Regions from separate parts of the Streptococcus porcorum genome, predicted to be linked through region 2. Evidence: predicted binding sites of a transcription regulator. Region 2 holds the regulator's gene; the other holds the start of a gene.
What was found. Region 2 encodes CtsR, which represses protease genes until heat stress. Its sites were predicted from a motif close to TTGGTCAAAAAAGGTCAAANA; they were not measured.

Region 1 (9,693 bases), on a different contig from region 2:
CGTTGTTGCCCGTAAGGAAGATTTTTAGCTAATGTCTCAGCATCACCATCTAAATCAAATATTGCCAAAAGGTCCAAAGCTTTTTGACGCAATTCTTCTTCATTTTGATAAAATTTTGGCAAACGTAAAAAACTCGCTAAAATGTGTGGTTTACGATTATTACCAAGTCCAATTAAAACATTATCAAGTACCGTCATATCCTTAAACAAGCGAATGTTTTGGAAGGTACGTGATAAACCTAGTGAAGCAATAGTATAAGGTGCTTTACCATTTAAAACAGTACCATCAAGCGTAACAGTTCCCTCACTTGGCTCATAAACACCTGTCAAGAGGTTGAAAAGAGTTGTCTTACCAGCTCCATTAGGACCAATGAGCCCTACTAACTCTCCCTCGTTTAATTCCATTGTCACATCACCTACGGCAGTCAAGCCACCGAAGTTTTTGGTTAAATTTTTAACTTCAAGAAGTGCCATTAGTTTTTGCCCTCCTTATCTTTTTTAAAGAATTTCATTAGACTGAACTCTTTTGTTCCAAGTAAACCACCTGGGCGGAATACCATAACAAGAATTAAGGCTAATGAGTAAATAATCATACGAAGATCAGAGACATTTTGCAAGAACATATTTAGAACACCTAGAACAATTGCTGCAACAATAGTACCTGTCATTGAACCAAGTCCACCAAATACCGCAATAATCAAGAATTCAATTGATTTCATGATTGTAAAGTCTTTAGGCATGACTGTTCCGATATAACCAACTTGTAAGGATCCTGCGATACTAGCTGTGATAGCTGCCAAAACAAAAGCCATTACCTTAACCTTGGTGGTATTAACACCCATTGACTCTGCTGCGATTTCATCTTCACGAACAGCAATCACCTCACGTCCTATTGGGCTACGTAAGAAATTGACGGTTAAAACAGTTGTTAAAACAACAAAGACAAAAACAACTGGCCAAGTCGTATATTCCAGAATCCCCGTTAGACCAGCCGCACCGTTTGTCAAGTCTCCACCATTGACAATGGCCATACGAATAATCTCAGCAACACCAAGTGTAGCAATAGCAAGATAATCTCCCTTCAAACGAAGAGTTGGAATGCCTACAACAAGTGCAATAATAGCCGCCAAAACAGCGCCCACAAGCATAGAGAGATAAAATCCTGCAAAGGTAGGATTTGAGGTTGTCAGAATAGCCGTTGCATAGGCCCCAATTGCCATAAAGCCAGCTTGACCTAGTGAAAATTGCCCTGAAAAACCTAAAACGAGGTTAATTCCCACAGCCATAATGATATTAATCCCAATCTGCATTAAAATTTGTACATAATAAAGATTAATAACACCAGCCATCGCTAAAGCATAAATAATACCATAAGTAGCTAGAATAAGTGCTAACCAAGTTAAATTAACTTTTAAATTTTTCTTCATTACTTACACCTTCTCTTTCACATTTTTACCAAGGATCCCCGCTGGACGAACGAGAAGAATGATGATCAAAATAGCATAAACAATCGCGTCTTTGAAACTTGATAAACCAATTGAAACAGAGAAAGTTTCTAAAAGTCCAATAACAAAACCACCGATAGCGGCTCCTGGAATAATTCCAATACCACCTAATACAGCAGCGACAAAGGCTTTAATACCTGGTGTCATCCCCATAAGAGGATCAATCGCATTGTAATAAAGACCAATCAAGCACCCCGCAGCCCCTGCTAAAGCTGATCCCAAAGCAAAAGTAAAGCTGATTGTACGGTTAACATTAATCCCCATCAACTGTGCCGCATCACTATCAACAGACACCGCACGCATGGCTTTTCCCATCTTTGTTTGCTTAACAATAAAGTTTAAACCAAGCATCAAGACAATTGAAACAGCCAAAATCGTTAACTGGACGTTAGTTACCGCTACAGGTCCTAAATGATAACGTACTGTTTCAAGAGCTTGAGGAAAGGCACGTGTATTAGCACCTACAAAATAAACCATCCCATACTCTAAAAGGAAAGATACCCCAATTGCTGTAATCAAGGCTGCAATACGCGTTGAATTTCTCAGTGGACGATAGGCTAAAAACTCAATGACAACACCTAAAAGTGCTGTCAAGGCCATTGTTAAGACCAGAGCCACAAAAAAGTTCATCTTAAAGGCATTAATCAAATAATAACCAATAAACGCACCCATCATGTATAAATCACCATGAGCAAAGTTTATGAGCTTGATAATACCATAAACCATTGTATAACCTAATGCTAAGAGGGCATAAACACTTCCTAGAATTAAGCCATTGACAAGTTGTTGAACCATGTTTTCACCAAACTTTCTATAACATAATAATATCTGGAAAAGGAGCTTTCCTTTCCCAGATACTGTAATTTTTAGATATATTATTTAACCTCAACGACAGTTGCAGAATCTTCTTTACCGTCTTTGAGACCAATCATAATTGCTGACTTAACAGGATTGTGTTTTTCATCAATTGTTGTTTTACCTGTTACCCCATCAAAATCCTTAATCTTAGCAAAGTTCTTAGCAATTTCGCTTGAGTTTTCAGCATTCTCTGCAGCTTCTGCTACCATGTAAACAGAATCATAAGCAAGTGCAGCAAACATGTTTGGTTCTTCACCATATTTTGCTTTATATGACTCTACAAATTTAGCAGCTTTATCAGATAAATCAACTTTTGTTGAGTAACCAGAAACATAATAAACATTGTTTGTTCCTGCTGCTGTAGCATTTTCAATGAATTTTTCATCGCTAAAGCCGTCAGGTCCAAGAATTGGTTTATCAATCCCCATGTCACGCGCTTGTTTTGTAATTAAACCTGTTTCAGTGTAGTAACCAGGCATAATGATCGCATCAAACTCTTTATCTTTGATTTTTGTTAAAGCAGCTTGGAAGTCTTTATCACCAGCTTGGAAAGTTTCTTCTACAACAATTTCCCCTTTATATTCGTTTTTAAACTCATTGGCGATGCCTTTGGCATAGTCACTTGAGTTATCATAATAAAGGACAACTTTTTTAGCTGAAAGGTTTTCTGTAGCATATTGTGCCAAAACTTGACCTTGGAAACTATCTTGGAAAGTCGTACGGAAAACGTACTCTTTTACTTTTCCATCTGCATAAGTTAGGCTGTCTTGTGTACCAGAAGGTGTTACAAGAGGAACTGCTGCTTTTGTTGCTGCTGGTGTTGCTGCTGCTGTAGCACCAGAAGTTGCAGGTCCAATCATCACATTAACCTTGTTTTGAGTGACTAAGCTGCTAGCAACAGATGCCGCTTCATTGTTTTCAGACTTGTTATCTTTTGAAACAATTTCAAGCTCTTTTCCATCTACACCACCTGCTTTATTGATTTCATCAACAGCAAGCTCCGCAGCATTTTTTTGAACTTGACCGTAAGCCGCAACTGCTCCACTCAACTCAAAGTTCAAACCAACTTTAATCGTATCTCCAACTTCTGTACCAGTCGATGAAGACGAGCCACTAGGCGCTGCCCCACAGGCTGCAAGAACAGCTGTACTCGCAAAAGCAAGAGCTGCTAATGTTAATTTCTTTTTCATCTCTATATCTCCTTAAAGTTATCTAAAAATATACGTTAATAAGAATACTGAATTATCTGATAATTGTCAAGCTATTGGGACTATTTTTTTCGATATCCAGTTTTTCTTGATGAAGATTCCCTACAAAATTTTGATCAATCGCTTTATAGGATGAGACTTTAATATCTTTAACAAACTTCTGTTTTTCCAAATAACCCACAACTTCGTCTAAGTCAGCCACATCAATATACAACACAAGATAACGCAATCGTCTAGAATGGTAATGAACATCACCAAATTTAGACACTTTTCTAGCATCACGATTGTAGTAAAGATAGACCGCAACACCTATCCGATCTTTTTTGTCCACGATTAGCTATTCCTTTCTCTAATATGATGGCCTTTAGCATGAGGACGTCTATGAGGTGATAAAGGCAGGGCTTCATCTACAAAAATATCCTCCGATACACTTTTGGCTAAATAATGACTAACGGTCGATAAGAGTACTTGTAAATCATGCTCTGCCTGTCGCATTTCTTGAACTAAAGGATCCAAATCAAGTTGCCTTTTTTGTAATAGCCACTCTTTTTTTAAGACCTTTAATTCTTCTCTGTAGGGCAAATAGGCCTTTTGATTTTCAAAATCTTGATTTAAAGCAGAGAACAGTTGCAACTTTTCTTGTAAAGAAGTATTCTCCTGAAAACGAGTTTTTACTTTTTTATAATTTTTGACCTCTTTTGTTTCCAAAATGGACGCTACTAAAGCATCAATCGCATCGTCAATCTCTATTAATTCTTGATTTATTTCTAGCATATAAAGATTATATCAAAAAAAAGAAGTGGAGACTAGGTTGCTCCACTTCCACCTTTTTGATTTTATTTTAAATCATTATTAGCCATAATATCATCAATAAAGCCATATTCTAATGTTTCTTGCGCACTCATCCAGTAATCACGTTCCGCATCCTTATGAACTTGTTCAATTGTTTTCCCTGAATTATCAGCTAAGATTTGTTCTAAGTTTTGACGTGTTTTTAAAAGATGCTCTGCAGCGATAGCCATATCTGTTTGTTGAGTGCCACCACCTGTTCCACCCATCGGCTGGTGAATCATGTACTCAGCATTGGGTAACATGAAACGTTTTCCTTTAGTACCTGATGAGGCAATGATGGTTCCCATAGAAGCTGCAACACCCATTACAATAGTTTGGACATCAGATTTAATAAAGTTCATCGTATCTACAATTGCAAGTCCTGCCGATACGGAGCCACCTGGCGTATTGACATAAAGATAAATATCCTTTGTATTATCCTGAGCATCAAGGAATAAGAGCTGAGCAATAATAGAATTTGCCATATTATCCTCAACTGGCCCTGTCAGCATAATAATACGATCTTTTAGCAAACGTGAGTAAATATCATACGAGCGTTCACCACGGCTAGTTTGTTCAATAACTACTGGAATCATAGAATTTCTCCTTTTTCTTAGAAGTTCCTACTTCTATCAATTAAGATATTACCATTATAGCTTTTTGGTCAATCTTGGTCAAATAAAAAATTTACTATTTTTTAGAAAAAGCAAAAGGTTGAAAGAACGCTCTCAACCTTTGATAAAACTTATTTTGTCCCAAACAAACGATCACCAGCATCTCCAAGTCCTGGAACTATATAACCATTTTCATTGAGCTTTTCATCCAACGCCGCTGTGTAGATGTCAATATCTGGATGGGCATCTTGTAATTTCTTAACCCCTTCTGGTGCCGCAACTAAGCAGACAAACTTAATATTCGCTGCACCACGTTTTTTAAGAGAATCAACTGCTAAAATAGCAGAGCCCCCAGTTGCTAACATAGGATCTACAAGAAAAATTTGACGTTGATCGATATCTTCTGGCAATTTCACTAGATATTCAACGGGTTCAAGAGTCTCCTCATCACGATACATCCCAATATGACCAACCTTAGCAGCTGGAACAAGGCTAAGTAAGCCATCAACCATACCAATACCTGCACGCAAAATTGGAACGATTGCTAATTTTTTACCCGCTAACTGCTTTTGAACAGTTTTTACAATCGGTGTCTCAATCTCAACGTCCTCTAGTGGCAAATCACGTGAGACCTCATACCCCATTAACATAGCAATTTCATTAACAAGCTCACGAAAATCTTTTGTCGAGGTGCTAGTACGACGCAAAATAGAGAGTTTATGTTGGATTAGTGGATGTGAAATAACTTGAAATTTTCCCATATAATATCGCTCTTTCGAGCTTCCTACTTTCTAAAATTTTTTCTCCTTATTATACCAAACTTCAAGGGAGTTTTCATCTAGAAAGAAAAGATTTTAAAAAGTTTCAGCTAAACGGCGACAAGCTTCCACAATGATAGACCTAGGTGCTGCTGCATTTAGTCTAGCATGTAATTTCCCTTCGCGACCAAAAGTTAAACCATCATTTAAAATTAAACCAGCCTCTTTTTCCAGTTTCTCAAACAATTCCGAATGAGATAAGCCATAGTCAGAAAAATCAAGCCAAATCAAATAAGTTCCTTCTGGTTTTAAAAATTTTATTCGTGGTACTTCTTTACTCAAAAAGTCAGTAATGTAGTTGATATTATCCTCTAGAACACCTTTGAGCTCCTCTAGCCACGGTTTTCCATAAGTTAGGGCAGTCTCCGTAGCTATTAAACCTAGGCTTGAAATTTCATGCTGATTATTTCTTAGCTGAATTTTACGAAAAGCTGCGCGAAGCTCAGGATTTTTAATCAAGACAAAACTATTTTTTGTTCCCGCAATATTGAAAGTTTTAGTAGCACTACTTAAAATCACAGAAAAATCCGAAAAAGCTTCCGAAACGGTATTAAAGCTATGATGTTGATTACCGTACAAAGCCAAATCTTGATGAATTTCATCTGAAAGTAAGATAACATGATATTTTTGGCAAAGTTTTCCAATTTTTTCAAGTTCATCTTTAGACCAAACACGACCACCTGGATTATGCGGGCTACAGAAAAGATAGATTTTAACTTGATGCTCAACAATATCTTTTTCCAACTGCTCAAAGTCAATTTCAAAGTGACCATTTTTTTCAATTAAAGAATTATTAACCAGTTTTCTCTGATTTAAGGTAATTGTTCGGGCAAAAGGGGGATATACAGGTGTATTAATCAACACAGCATCTCCTTCTTTTGAAAAAGCTTGTAGGGCTACCGAAATAGCAGGAACAACTCCCTCAATCAAGGTGATATCTTCTTTTGAGATAAAGTAACCGTGCTGCTCCTTTTCCCAATTAACAATTTTATCTAACAGGCTATCTGATGTCGCATTGTAGCCATAAACACCATGCCTTGCAAATTCTTCTAAAGCTTTGGTCATTTCTGGAAAGGTCACAAAATCCATGTCAGCAATCCAAAGTGGCAACAAATTTTTATCTTCTTTTGTCGCCTGCCACTTGACAGCATTAGTTGATAAACGCTCAGGTACAGTGATAAAGTCATATTTTGTCATCTTATCCCTCCAAAGCTGTCTTTAAATCTGTTATCAGATCCTCTGCATCTTCAATTCCAACTGATAAGCGTAAGAGATCATCTGTCAAACCATAAGCATGACGAACCCCAGCTGGAATATCAAAGTGGGTCTGTGTAGCAGGGTAAGTAATCAAACTTTCAACCCCTCCTAAGCTTTCTGCAAAAGTGAAAACTTCCAAAGTATTGATGATTTGTGGAATATTTTCTTGGTTCTTAACTTTAAAGGAAACCATGCCACCTTTTCCTGTATAAAGTACCTCTTTAACTGCTGGAGACTGTCGCAAGGCTTCTACTACAGCTTTGGCATTCTCTGTTGATTTTCCCATGCGTAGCTTCAATGTTTTTAACCCTCGAATCAAAAGGTAACTGTCAAATGGGGATAAAACAGCTCCTGTTGTATTCAAATTAAAGAAAAGTTTATCATAAAGTTCTTGATCACTGGTTAAGACAACCCCAGCCAAAACATCATTATGGCCTGAAAGGTATTTCGTAGCAGAATGTACCACGATATCTGCTCCTAAAGGAATAGGATTAAGATAAACAGGGCTATAAAAGGTATTATCCACAATCACTTTAGCTCCTAGTTGATGAGCTTTATTGGCGATACTTTCAATATCAAACTCTACCATCAAGGGATTGGTTGGTGTCTCTAAATAAACAAGGTCAATCGTATCATCTAGCTGCTCAATAAGTTCGTCTTCTGTATTGGCATAAACAAAAGAAAAGCGTCCTTCTTTTTCTTTCTCATTAAACCATCTAAATGACCCACCGTAGAGATCTCTGGCCGCCAAGACCTTACTTCCTACAGGAAAAATTTCCATGGCAAGTACAATTGCACTCATCCCTGAACTTGTTGCTAAGGCAAATTCTGCCTGTTCAATAGCAGCTAAAGTTTCTTCTAATTGCGTTCGAGTTGGATTTTTCGTACGAGTATAGTCATATCCTGTAGATTGACCAAACTCTGGATGCTGATAGGTGGTTGAAAAATGTAAGGGAGTTGTTAACGCTCCAGTCGCTTCATCTGATTTAATACCAGCCTGCGCTAAGATAGTGTCTAATTTATAAGATTTTGTCATGATTTCCCCCTGATATTGTTTTCTTATTATTCTACCACTTAAACAGCCATTATAACGTTTTTCTTGTATATCATTTATTGATAGTTAGCTATAGTTTTTACTTATAACATATCAAAAAAAATCTAGATATTAATCTAGATTTTTAAATAGACTCTATTTTTAACATTTGGCGCAGACGTTGTGCACGACTTCCGATTAATTTATCAAGACTACGGGTCAATAAGGCTAAATAACCATATACCGCTACACCAACAAATCCAACAATTACTAAATAAATGGCGCTTTGGACATAGCCGTTTGGAACAAAAATAAACCCTAAGACAAATTTTGTTAATATCACAAAAATCGCCATAATCCCTGTCATCAGTACAATAAGTAGAGCATTTTTTACCATAATTTTAGGATTAAAGTGAGTCACTTGACGGATCCGTTGATACATTAAAACGACAGGAACTAATAAACCAATAGTGGTGCTAAGCACTGGTCCATAAGAGTGAAAAAGATAAATAAGAGGAATCTGTAAAACCACTTTAACAGCTAAACCAATTAAAAAATATCGAATCGCACGACGTCTCTCAAAAAGGGCTAATAACATCGGAGATAACATGGTGTAAAAACTTACCACTAAAGTTTGTAGCAAAACAGCAATAAAGAGATGAATCGCAAGTGTCTCTGACTGCCCATAAAAGACTGTATAGAGTGGCTCAGCTAATAACACGGAACCTGTAAGAGCTGGTATCATAAAGATCATTAACATTTGAACGTTATTCAAAATCATACGAGCAATCGCTCTTTTATCTTTTTTCACAAAATTTTCGGTAATCAATGCAATTCCCACACCACCAATAGAGGAAGCAACAGAAATCAAAATCATAACAATCTTGTTAGGATTAGCATAGAAATACGTGTACATGGTGACCAATTGTTTCTCGGAAAAATTTGTGAACCACTTCATGCTATTGATAAAAGTTGCCTGATCAATCAAGCTAAAAATAGAAACTGCAGCTCCTGTTACAATAAAAGGAATGGCTTCCTTCGTTGTCTCAATGAGAATTTGGAGAGAATCAATCTCTTCATCAATATCCAATTCTGAAAAGAACTTCCCTAATACACCCATTTGCCATAAATAATAACCCAAGACCAGCATACTAGCCAACATCCCAATAAAAGCCGCAAAAGTGGATTGAATCACAGCTGCAACATAATCACCTGATCCCATTTTCATAATGAAAAAGGTCGCTAATAGCATCCAAATAATCCGAATAATCTGCTCGGCAATTTGACTAATAGAAAAAGGCTTTAAATCATTGTACCCTTGGAAAAATCCGCGGATTACACTCATGACAGGAAAAATTAACACAGACAGTGATAAACTCTTTATCACAGGAACGAGTTCTGCACCTGAACCTGACATACCTGCAAAAATCCCTGCACCAAAATACATCACAGAGGCACCAATAATTCCTAGTATCAACATGAAACGCATAAAATGCCGCATCAGATAGATATTATGACTTTCTTTTCCTAAGGCATTGTATTTTGCAATCTGCTTAGCTATTGCAACTGG
Region 2 (9,693 bases):
TGATACCAATGGGGCTTCTTTTGATGAAAATGGTAGCCTTAATAATTGGTGGACAGATGAAGATTACGCTGCTTTTAAAGAGCGTACAGACAAGGTAGTGGAGCAGTTTGATGGGATTGACTTTGCAGGAGGAAAAGTCAATGGTAAGTTAACCGTTTCTGAAAATGTTGCGGATTTGGGAGGCTTGGCAGCAGCCCTTGAGGCCGCTAAAAAAGAAGCAGATTTTTCTGCTGAGGACTACTTTATCAATTTTGCTCGTATTTGGCGCATGAAGGCGCGTGAGGAATATTTGCAGTTATTGATTGCTGTAGATGTACATGCCCCAGGAAAACTTCGCACCAATGTTCAGTTGCCAAACTTTGATGATTTTATTGCTACTTTTGATGTTAAAGAAGGCGATGGGATGTGGCGAGATAAAGACAAGCGTGTCGTGATTTGGTAATACAAAAACCATTTGGGAACCCTCCCAAATGGTTTTTTAATCTTCAGAGATGTTTAAAGTCATTGTCTTAGTATCAATAGAAATGTTGGCGCCAATTGTAATAGTAAAAAGAGGCTGAGTATGGGCAAAATCTAGGTCATAAAGTACAGGGATAGTCTTAAGTAGAGGGTATTTGTCTAAAATCGCTTTAAAAATTTCCTCAGTCATCTCTGTTTCTTTAGGGAAACGACCAAAAACAACTGCCTTGGGGTTTGGATAGGCTTGTAGGATGGCTGTTAAATGTCTAAGTATCGTATAATAGTGATTGCCTTCAGCTTCCTCCAGAAATAGAACATAGTTCTCAACTTTCGGTGCAAACTCAGTTCCTGTTAGAAGATTAAACGTTGAGATATTTCCTCCAATGATAGTACCATGAGCTGTTCCTTCTTGATAAACTTTCCACTCAGTTGGTTTGAAGTGTCTTGTTTGAGAGGGATCATACCAAGCATCGCTAGACCATTCTTGACTAGGTTCCAAGTGGTAATTGGTGTGGCTCAGAGCGCGATGCCACATTTTTGTTTGATAGGTTTGCCCTTCTATCATTTTAAAACTAGAGAAAGAAGGTCCCATATAAGTTTTAAGACCTGTTTTGGCATAAATGCCGTTTAAAAGGGCAGTCGTATCGGAATACCCACAAAAAATTTTCGGATTGTTTCGGATGAGATCGTAATCTAGATAAGGTAACAATTCGTTACAGTTAAATCCTCCAATAGTTGTCATAATAACATGGATCATTGGATCGGCAAATGCTGCATGTAAATCTGCGACACGACTTTTTATAGAGGATGAATAAAATCTATCATTTTCAAAATAATGCTCAGAGAAGGACACTGTAAAGCCCAGTTCTTCTAATTTTCTTTTGGCAGATAAATTGGCTTTAAATCCCCCTAAACGTTCGATAGAACTAGATGGGCTAAGAACACGGATATGATCACCCTTAGTTAATTTTTTCATCACCAAACCTCCTTTATTAAAGTGTTAACAGTATAGCAGATGCATTAGAAGGAGTAAAGGATAGGGAGTGATTGTTAATGTTGTAAAACTTCTTTTAGTGAATAGATAGAAAGTTTAGCGATTACATTTATCAGCATATCAACAAAAAAAAAGCCCGATTTACGGACTTTTTAGGAGAACTCTTATTAAATTGAGTTATAAAAGGCGGTAGACGGATTTGAACCGACGATCAAGCTTTTGCAGAGCCGTGCCTTACCACTTGGCTATACCGCCACAACACCATTTATTTTATCGTAAGATAATCAGAATGTCAAGACATAAAAGTGATTTTTATGCAAGAGTTAACCACAAATGGCTTGTCAATCCTCATTTTTTTTGGTATGATAGTAAGGTCGCAATAGCGATAATACTCATCTTGGACCAATTGTGGTCTTGTTGCCGCAAGGTGAGACTGCAAGTCGAAGTCTAGGAGAGGAAAAAACAAAAAAGGAGACATTACTCATGGCAGTAATTTCAATGAAACAACTTCTTGAGGCTGGTGTACACTTTGGTCACCAAACTCGTCGCTGGAATCCTAAGATGGCTAAGTACATCTTTACTGAGCGTAACGGTATCCACGTTATCGACCTTCAACAAACTGTAAAATTGGCTGATCAAGCTTACGAATTTGTTCGTGATGCAGCAGCTAACGATGCGGTTATCTTGTTCGTAGGAACTAAGAAGCAAGCTTCAGAAGCAGTTAAAGAAGAAGCAGAACGTGCTGGTCAATACTACATCAACCACCGTTGGTTGGGTGGAACATTGACAAACTGGTCAACAATCCAAAAACGTATCGCACGCCTTAAAGAAATCAACAAAATGGAAGAAGAAGGAACTTTTGAAGTTCTTCCTAAGAAAGAAGTTGCACTTCTTAACAAACAACGTGACCGTCTTGAAAAATTCTTAGGTGGTATCGCTGATATGCCTCGCATCCCAGATGTGATGTACGTTGTTGACCCACACAAAGAACAAATCGCAGTTAAAGAAGCTAAAAAACTTGGTATCCCAGTTGTAGCTATGGTTGATACAAACGCTGATCCAGATGAGATCGATGTTATCATCCCAGCTAACGATGATGCTATCCGCGCTGTTAAATTGATCACTTCTAAATTGGCTGACGCTATCATTGAAGGTCGTCAAGGTGAAGATTCAGTTGCAGCTGTTGAAGCTGAATTGGCTGGTGAAGAAGCTACTGCAGATTCAATCGAAGAAATCGTTGAAGTTGTAGAAGGTTCTAACTAATCATAAAACAAGACTAAGATTAGGTCTTAGAGGAGAAAAACTCTCCACCCAATTAAGTAACTTGTAAACGGGGCAGCAGCAAACCGCTCTGCTCTCGTTTTTTTATATCAAACTTTGGAGGAATTTAGAAATGGCAAACATTACTGCAGCTCTCGTTAAAGAATTGCGTGAAAAATCAGGTGCCGGCGTTATGGACGCTAAAAAAGCCCTTGTAGAAACTGAAGGTGATATCGAAAAAGCGATTGAATTACTTCGCGAAAAAGGTATGGCTAAGGCAGCTAAAAAAGCTGACCGCGTTGCTGCTGAAGGTTTGACAGGTGTTTATGTTGACGGTAACGTCGCAGCAGTTGTTGAAGTTAATGCTGAAACAGACTTTGTTGCGAAAAACGCTCAATTTGTTGAGTTGGTAGAAGAAACTGCAAAAGCTATTGTTGCAGCTAAACCAGCTAACAACGAAGAAGCACTTGCAATCAAATTGCCTTCAGGTGAGACACTTGAAGAAGCTTATGTTAATGCAACAGCTACAATCGGTGAGAAAATCTCATTCCGTCGCTTTGCTTTGATCGAAAAAACTGATGAGCAAGCCTTTGGTGCTTACCAACACAATGGTGGACGTATTGGTGTTATCTCAGTTATCGAAGGTGGCGATGAAACACTTGCAAAACAAGTATCAATGCACATTGCTGCGATGAACCCAACAGTGCTTTCATACACTGAACTTGATGAGCAATTCATCAAAGATGAGTTAGCGCAATTGAACCACAAAATTGAGCAAGATAACGAATCACGTGCAATGGTTAACAAACCAGCTCTTCCATTCCTTAAATATGGATCTAAAGCACAATTGACTGATGACGTTATTGCACAAGCTGAAGAAGATATCAAAGCAGAACTTGCTGCTGAAGGTAAACCAGAAAAAATCTGGGATAAAATCATTCCAGGTAAAATGGATCGCTTTATGCTTGACAATACTCAAGTTGACCAAGCTTACACACTTCTTGCACAAGTTTACATCATGGACGATAGCAAAACAGTTGAAGCTTACCTTGACTCAGTAAACGCTAAAGCAGTTGAATTTGCACGCTTTGAAGTTGGTGAAGGTATTGAAAAAGCTGCTAACGACTTTGAATCAGAAGTTGCAGCAACTATGGCAGCAGCCCTTAACAACTAATAGAGTAAAAGTTGAAACTCCAGTCTTTTAGGCTGGGGTTTTTCTTTATGATATTTGAGAATGAGGATTTTTAGTTTTCAAATAGGTGAAAATTCGGTATAATAATAGTCAGTTAATGTCAAAGAAAACTTGAAAGGAGAAGAGTCATGCCTTCTAAAAATGCATCAGATCATATTGAGGAATACATTAAGGATCTTTTAGCACAATCCGATTTTGCTGAGATTCAACGTAGTAGTTTGGCAGATAGCTTTCAAGTGGTTCCTAGTCAAATCAACTATGTGATTAAAACCCGCTTTACTGAAAGTAGAGGCTATATTGTTGAGAGTAAACGAGGAGGGGGCGGTTATATCCGTATTGCTAAAATTCGATTTTCTGATCAACATCAAATGTTAGGGAGTTTAATTGGCTCTTTAGGTGATCGGATTAGTGAGCAGGAATTTACGGATTTGATCCAATTATTGTTTGACGAGGCTATCATTAGTGAGCGTGAAGGAAATATTATTTTAGCTAGTGGTCTGGATAGCGTTTTAGGATCCGATGCGGCTACTATCCGTCCACGTCTTTTGGCAAAAATTTTACAACGTTTAGATAGAAAAGGATATTAGAATGAAACGCTATTCAACTAAGCTAGAACAAGCCTTCGCCAAGGCTCAGTTTATAGCTAATAAATTTGATACGGACTATTTGGAAAGTTGGCAGTTATTATTGGCTTTCCTTCATTTCCAAGATTCTATTGCAGGTCAGGTTTTAGATTCTTTGCAAGTTAGCTTTGAAGAGTTTATGGCTGCGACTTTAGCGGTAACTGCTCGGAAGGAGACCTTATCTCAGAGAGAAGAGATGGTCTTTTTTAGACAATCTCCTGCTTTGGAACTGATTATGAATAAAGCTTATGCCATTTCAAAAGTGGTACATCAAGATGAAGTGGGAAGCGAGCATGTTTTGATGGCGATGTTGCTCCTTCCTGATTTGTATCCTGCACGTATTTTAGCGACACTTGGAACATCTAGTCATCTTGAGGCACCTTCTTTTCGATTGGCAGATGTTAGAAAATCTATTGACCAAATTGCGGGTTATACTAAGGCACAAGTTAAAGCTATCCGTCAACTAGATAAACCTAAAGCTAGTCCAGCTATGATGGATATGATGAAACCACAATCGACAGCTGGAGATCTAGCGGATTTTACACGCGATTTGACAGATCTTGCTCGTAATGGTCAGATTGATCCTGTTGTGGGACGTGATAAAGAAATCACGCGTATGGTCCAGATTTTAAGTCGCAAAACCAAAAACAACCCCGTATTAGTTGGTGAAGCTGGTGTGGGGAAAACGGCTTTAGCTTATGGCTTAGCTCAACGCATTTTATCTGGTGATGTACCAGAAAATCTATCTAAAATGCGTGTTTTAGAGCTTGATATGATGTCTGTGGTTGCTGGAACTCGTTTTCGTGGGGATTTTGAAGAGCGGATGAATCAAATCATTTCAGATATTGAAGAAGACGGTCATATTATTTTATTTATTGATGAGTTACACACGATTATGGGATCAGGTAGTGGTATTGACTCCACTCTTGATGCTGCCAATATCTTGAAACCAGCCCTTGCCCGCGGCAGCTTACGCACTTTGGGGGCAACAACCCAAGATGAATATCAAAAACATATTGAAAAAGATGCGGCTCTTTCACGTCGCTTTGCCAAGGTTATGATTGAAGAGCCTTCAGTAGAAGATGCTAGCCAGATTCTCTTGGGCTTAAAGGCATCTTATGAAGATTATCATCATGTGACGATCTCAGATGAAGTGGCTCGTTTGGCTGTTAAATTAGCTCATCGTTATTTGACCAGTAAGAAGCTACCAGATTCTGCTATTGACTTATTAGATGAAGCTAGTGCAACGGCACAACAAAATCGTCCTAAAAGAGAATATAGTTTTCTAACAGATGTTGACCATGCCTTGATGAGTGGTGATCAAAGGGCTTTGCTATCAGCTCTAAAAAAAGAGGATAAAAAGAAAGATAAGCCAGCCCTTATGGTGACAGAGGAGCACGTTTTAGCAACGCTTAGCAAGTTGTCAGGAATTCCCGTTGAAAAAATGACACAATCTGATGCCAAACGCTATCTTAAGTTAGAGCAAGAACTTCATCAGCGTGTTATTGGACAAGATGAAGCGGTATCTAGTATAAGTCGCGCGATTCGTCGTAACCAGTCAGGTATTCGAACAGGTAAACGTCCAATTGGCTCTTTTATGTTTTTGGGACCGACTGGTGTTGGAAAAACAGAGTTAGCGAAAGCTTTGGCAGAACTCCTTTTTGACGATGAATCAGCTCTTATCCGTTTTGATATGAGTGAGTACATGGAAAAATTTGCAGCTAGCCGTTTAAATGGTGCGCCTCCAGGTTATGTAGGCTACGATCAAGGGGGTGAGCTGACAGAAAAAGTCCGTAACAAACCGTACTCTGTTCTACTATTTGATGAAGTGGAAAAAGCTCACCCAGATATCTTTAATGTTCTCCTTCAAGTTTTAGATGATGGTGTCTTGACAGATAGTCGTGGTCGTAAGGTAGATTTTTCAAATACTATTATCATTATGACCTCCAACCTTGGAGCGACAGCTCTTCGTGATGAAAAGACTGTTGGATTTGGGACAAAAGCCCTTGTTCATGATGATGATGCCATGCAAAAACGTATTCTGGAAGAATTGAAAAAAGCCTATCGTCCAGAATTTATCAACCGTATTGACGAGAAAGTTGTTTTCCATAGCTTGACAGAAGACAATATGCGTGATATTGTCAAAATTATGGTAAAACCTTTAATTGCAACATTATCTGAAAAAGGAATAACCTTAAAATTCCAACCTTCAGCTTTGAAACACTTAGCTGAAATAGGCTATGATGTTGAAATGGGAGCCCGTCCGCTTCGTCGTACCTTGCAGACAGAGGTAGAAGATCGCTTGGCAGAACTCCTCTTATCAGGTGAATTGACCGCTGGTCAAACGCTAAAAGTGGGAATTACTAAAGGCAAGATGAAGTTTGATATCAGCTAGGAGTAATATAGTTAGACTACTTTAGGGATAAGTGATAAGGGAGATGCCTATGCCGATTCAGAAAAAAGGTTACTATCGGTGGAAGAATTTTCAATGATTAAAGGCGAGGTGTATTTTCTATGACAAAAACAGAGTTGCTAAATCAGCTGACAGCTGTTTGTGATGACAGTGACGTCAGGGCTAGTCGGGAGCTGTGTTCTTATTTTGAAGAGTCTTTGAAAATGTGTGAGTCTATTCAAAAAGAGGATGAGCTCCTAAGACTACAAGCAGAAATCAGCCAAAGGATTTCTCTTTATCTCATGCTTAATCGCTATAAGGCGCCTAAGTGTGTGATAGGGTTGGGGACTTGCTTATCTAGTTCGGTTCCTAAGGAGCGAGGGAAACTGTCTTTTTGGCTGATGTTGTCTCAAAGTTTATCAGGTCTTTTTCGCTAACTGGAGGTAATGATGAGAAATAGATCACCTTATCTTATATCAGGTAAAATTGTTAGTATTGTGATAGATAGCATTGTATTTGCTCTCTTTATCATTCATATTGCCCAGCCTAAACTAGATTTTATGAACTTGTCGATGGTTTTGAGTGTGTTACATAGTATTGTGTTTGTGCTAGCTTATGTTTTAGTCAGTAAAACGACTGGTATGTCAGTACTTCTAGGCAACCTGAATCTTTGGTTAGCTGGTGTGCTTGGTTTACTCTTGTTAGGGGTAGGGGTCATGCTTTCTGATGGCTTAAACTGGGAAGTTGTGCTGATGGTAATCAATAGCTTGTTTGTGATTCTTTATCCTTATCGCAATCCTTTTATTCAGAGAAAATAATAAAAAACAAGACTGGATACTTTAATCCAGTCTTGTTATTTTATCTTAAGCTATTAAAATGTCCTTGGACTTCTTCAAAAGTTTCTGCCTTAGCAACGGCAGAGCGGACTTTGGCAGCACCTGATGTGCCACGTAGGTAATAAGGTGCTAGGCCGCGAAATTCTCGAACTGCGATTTTCTCACCCTTCAGGTCAACGAGACGGCGCAGGTGTTCCTCTGCGATATCTAATTTTTTGATAAAAGGAAGGTCAGGCAATTCTTCACCTGTTTCAAAGAAATGATTGATTTGGGTAAAGAGGTAAGGGTTGTTCAAGGCAGCGCGTCCAATCATGACAGCATCTACCCCCAACTCCTCAATCATAAATTTAGCATCTTGCACACTTTTAACATCGCCATTTCCGATAAACGGAATAGTCGTAACAGCGTTTGATACGCGAGAGAGTGTCTCGTGATCACAAGTGCCAGTGTACATCTGTTCACGGGTACGGCCATGCATAGCAAGGGCAGAGACCCCACCAGATTCAGCAGCAAGGGCATTTTCTACAGCGAGGTTACTATCAGCCCAGCCCGTACGCATCTTAACGGTTAGCGGAATATCTAGGACAGATGTTACTTCCTTGACAATGTGGTAAATTTTATCGGGGTCTTTGAGCCATTTGGCACCTGCTTCATTTTTAACGACCTTATTGACAGGACAGCCCATATTAATATCAACGATATCAGCCTTGGTATTGTTTTGAATGAAGTCAGCGGCACGTTTTAGCCCTTCGGCATCTCCACCAAACAATTGGATAGACATGGGATGTTCATTGTCATCGATGTGGAGCATGTGAAGGGTTTTTTCGTTGTTATAGAGGAGCCCTTTTTCAGAAATCATCTCCATCACAACCAGCCCAGCACCAAATTCTTTAGCAATAGTCCGAAAAGCTGAGTTGGTGACACCAGCCATTGGAGCTAAGACCGTACGATGAGGAATCTCGACATTTCCAATCATAAAAGAAGAGTTTAATTTAGTCATTGATCAAGCCCTCCAAGTCTTCTTCGGTAAATGTGTAGGTGGTTTCACAAAATTGACAGGTAATCTCAGCGCCATGATCTTCTTTTGCCATAGCTTCTAGTTCCTCTTTTCCAAGAGTGATGAGAGCTCCCTCAAATCGCTCACGTGAGCAGTCGCAGACAAAGCCAATCTCTTCCTCTGAGAGCACCTTGTAGCTATCGTCTCCATAGATAGCAGTGAGTAGAGCATTGATATGGTCCTCAGACTCTAGCAAGGTTGAGATAGCAGGCATGCTTTGGATACGTTTTTCAAAGCGTGCAATCTCTTCTTCTTTAGCACCAGGTAGGACCTGCAACATGAAGCCTCCTGCCACCTTGACCTGATCGTTCTCGTCCAAGAGGACGTTTAGTCCAACAGCAGATGGGGTTTGCTCACTTTCAGTGAGGTAGTAGGCAAAGTCTTCACCAATTTCTCCTGTGATAAGAGGAGTGGTTGAAGTGTAAGGGTTACCTGTCCCGTAGTCTGTAATAACAACAAAGTGGCCTTGTCCCATAAATGGGCCAACTAAAACCTCACCAGTTGCTGTTTTTTTGATGTCAACACCTTTATTTTGGATGTAGCCTTTAACCTGTCCATTAGTGTCGGCAACTGAGATAACATGACCAAAAGAGCTGTTTCCGATAACCTTAACAGTAACCTTGCTGTCTCCTTTTTGGTTGGCAGCTAAGATGAGGTTAGCGATAAGGGTACGCCCTAGGGCAACGGTTGAGCTTGATAAGGTTTGATGTTTTTCTTGAGCTGTTTTGACCGTTTCAGTAGCGTCTAATACATAGGCACGGAAAGAGCCTGATTCTGTAATAGTTTTTATAATCTTATCCATAAAGAATATTATAGCACACCCCTTATAAAATACCAGTCGGATGCGTTTTTGAATAGGCTTACTTGAGATTATTTTTGT

Region 1: a site for CtsR is predicted at 5,062-5,082, ahead of ACVRWY_RS07785 (ATP-dependent Clp protease proteolytic subunit). Genes of this name have one in related genera too.

What each region holds. Positions count from the first base shown of each region.
Region 1 covers NZ_JBRUDG010000031.1:11,859-21,551, forward strand. Annotated here, with positions in the region: gene ACVRWY_RS07755 (ABC transporter ATP-binding protein) at 1-473, opposite strand, end outside; gene ACVRWY_RS07760 (branched-chain amino acid ABC transporter permease) at 473-1,426, opposite strand; gene ACVRWY_RS07765 (branched-chain amino acid ABC transporter permease) at 1,430-2,299, opposite strand; gene ACVRWY_RS07770 (ABC transporter substrate-binding protein) at 2,380-3,552, opposite strand; gene ACVRWY_RS07775 (DUF2129 domain-containing protein) at 3,605-3,901, opposite strand; gene ACVRWY_RS07780 (YlbF/YmcA family competence regulator) at 3,904-4,344, opposite strand; gene ACVRWY_RS07785 (ATP-dependent Clp protease proteolytic subunit) at 4,407-4,997, opposite strand; gene upp (uracil phosphoribosyltransferase) at 5,147-5,776, opposite strand; gene ACVRWY_RS07795 (MalY/PatB family protein) at 5,870-7,030, opposite strand; gene ACVRWY_RS07800 (cystathionine gamma-synthase) at 7,032-8,126, opposite strand; gene ACVRWY_RS07805 (putative polysaccharide biosynthesis protein) at 8,269-9,693, opposite strand, start outside.
Region 2 covers NZ_JBRUDG010000012.1:3,387-13,079, reverse strand. Annotated here, with positions in the region: gene ACVRWY_RS04585 (M13 family metallopeptidase) at 1-442, shown strand, start outside; gene ACVRWY_RS04580 (S66 family peptidase) at 479-1,435, opposite strand; tRNA gene ACVRWY_RS04575 (tRNA-Cys) at 1,638-1,708, opposite strand; gene rpsB (30S ribosomal protein S2) at 1,937-2,716, shown strand; gene tsf (translation elongation factor Ts) at 2,847-3,887, shown strand; gene ACVRWY_RS04560 (CtsR family transcriptional regulator) at 4,034-4,492, shown strand; gene ACVRWY_RS04555 (ATP-dependent Clp protease ATP-binding subunit) at 4,494-6,923, shown strand; gene ACVRWY_RS04550 (bacteriocin immunity protein) at 7,043-7,357, shown strand; gene ACVRWY_RS04545 (hypothetical protein) at 7,370-7,738, shown strand; gene dusB (tRNA dihydrouridine synthase DusB) at 7,779-8,756, opposite strand; gene hslO (Hsp33 family molecular chaperone HslO) at 8,749-9,615, opposite strand.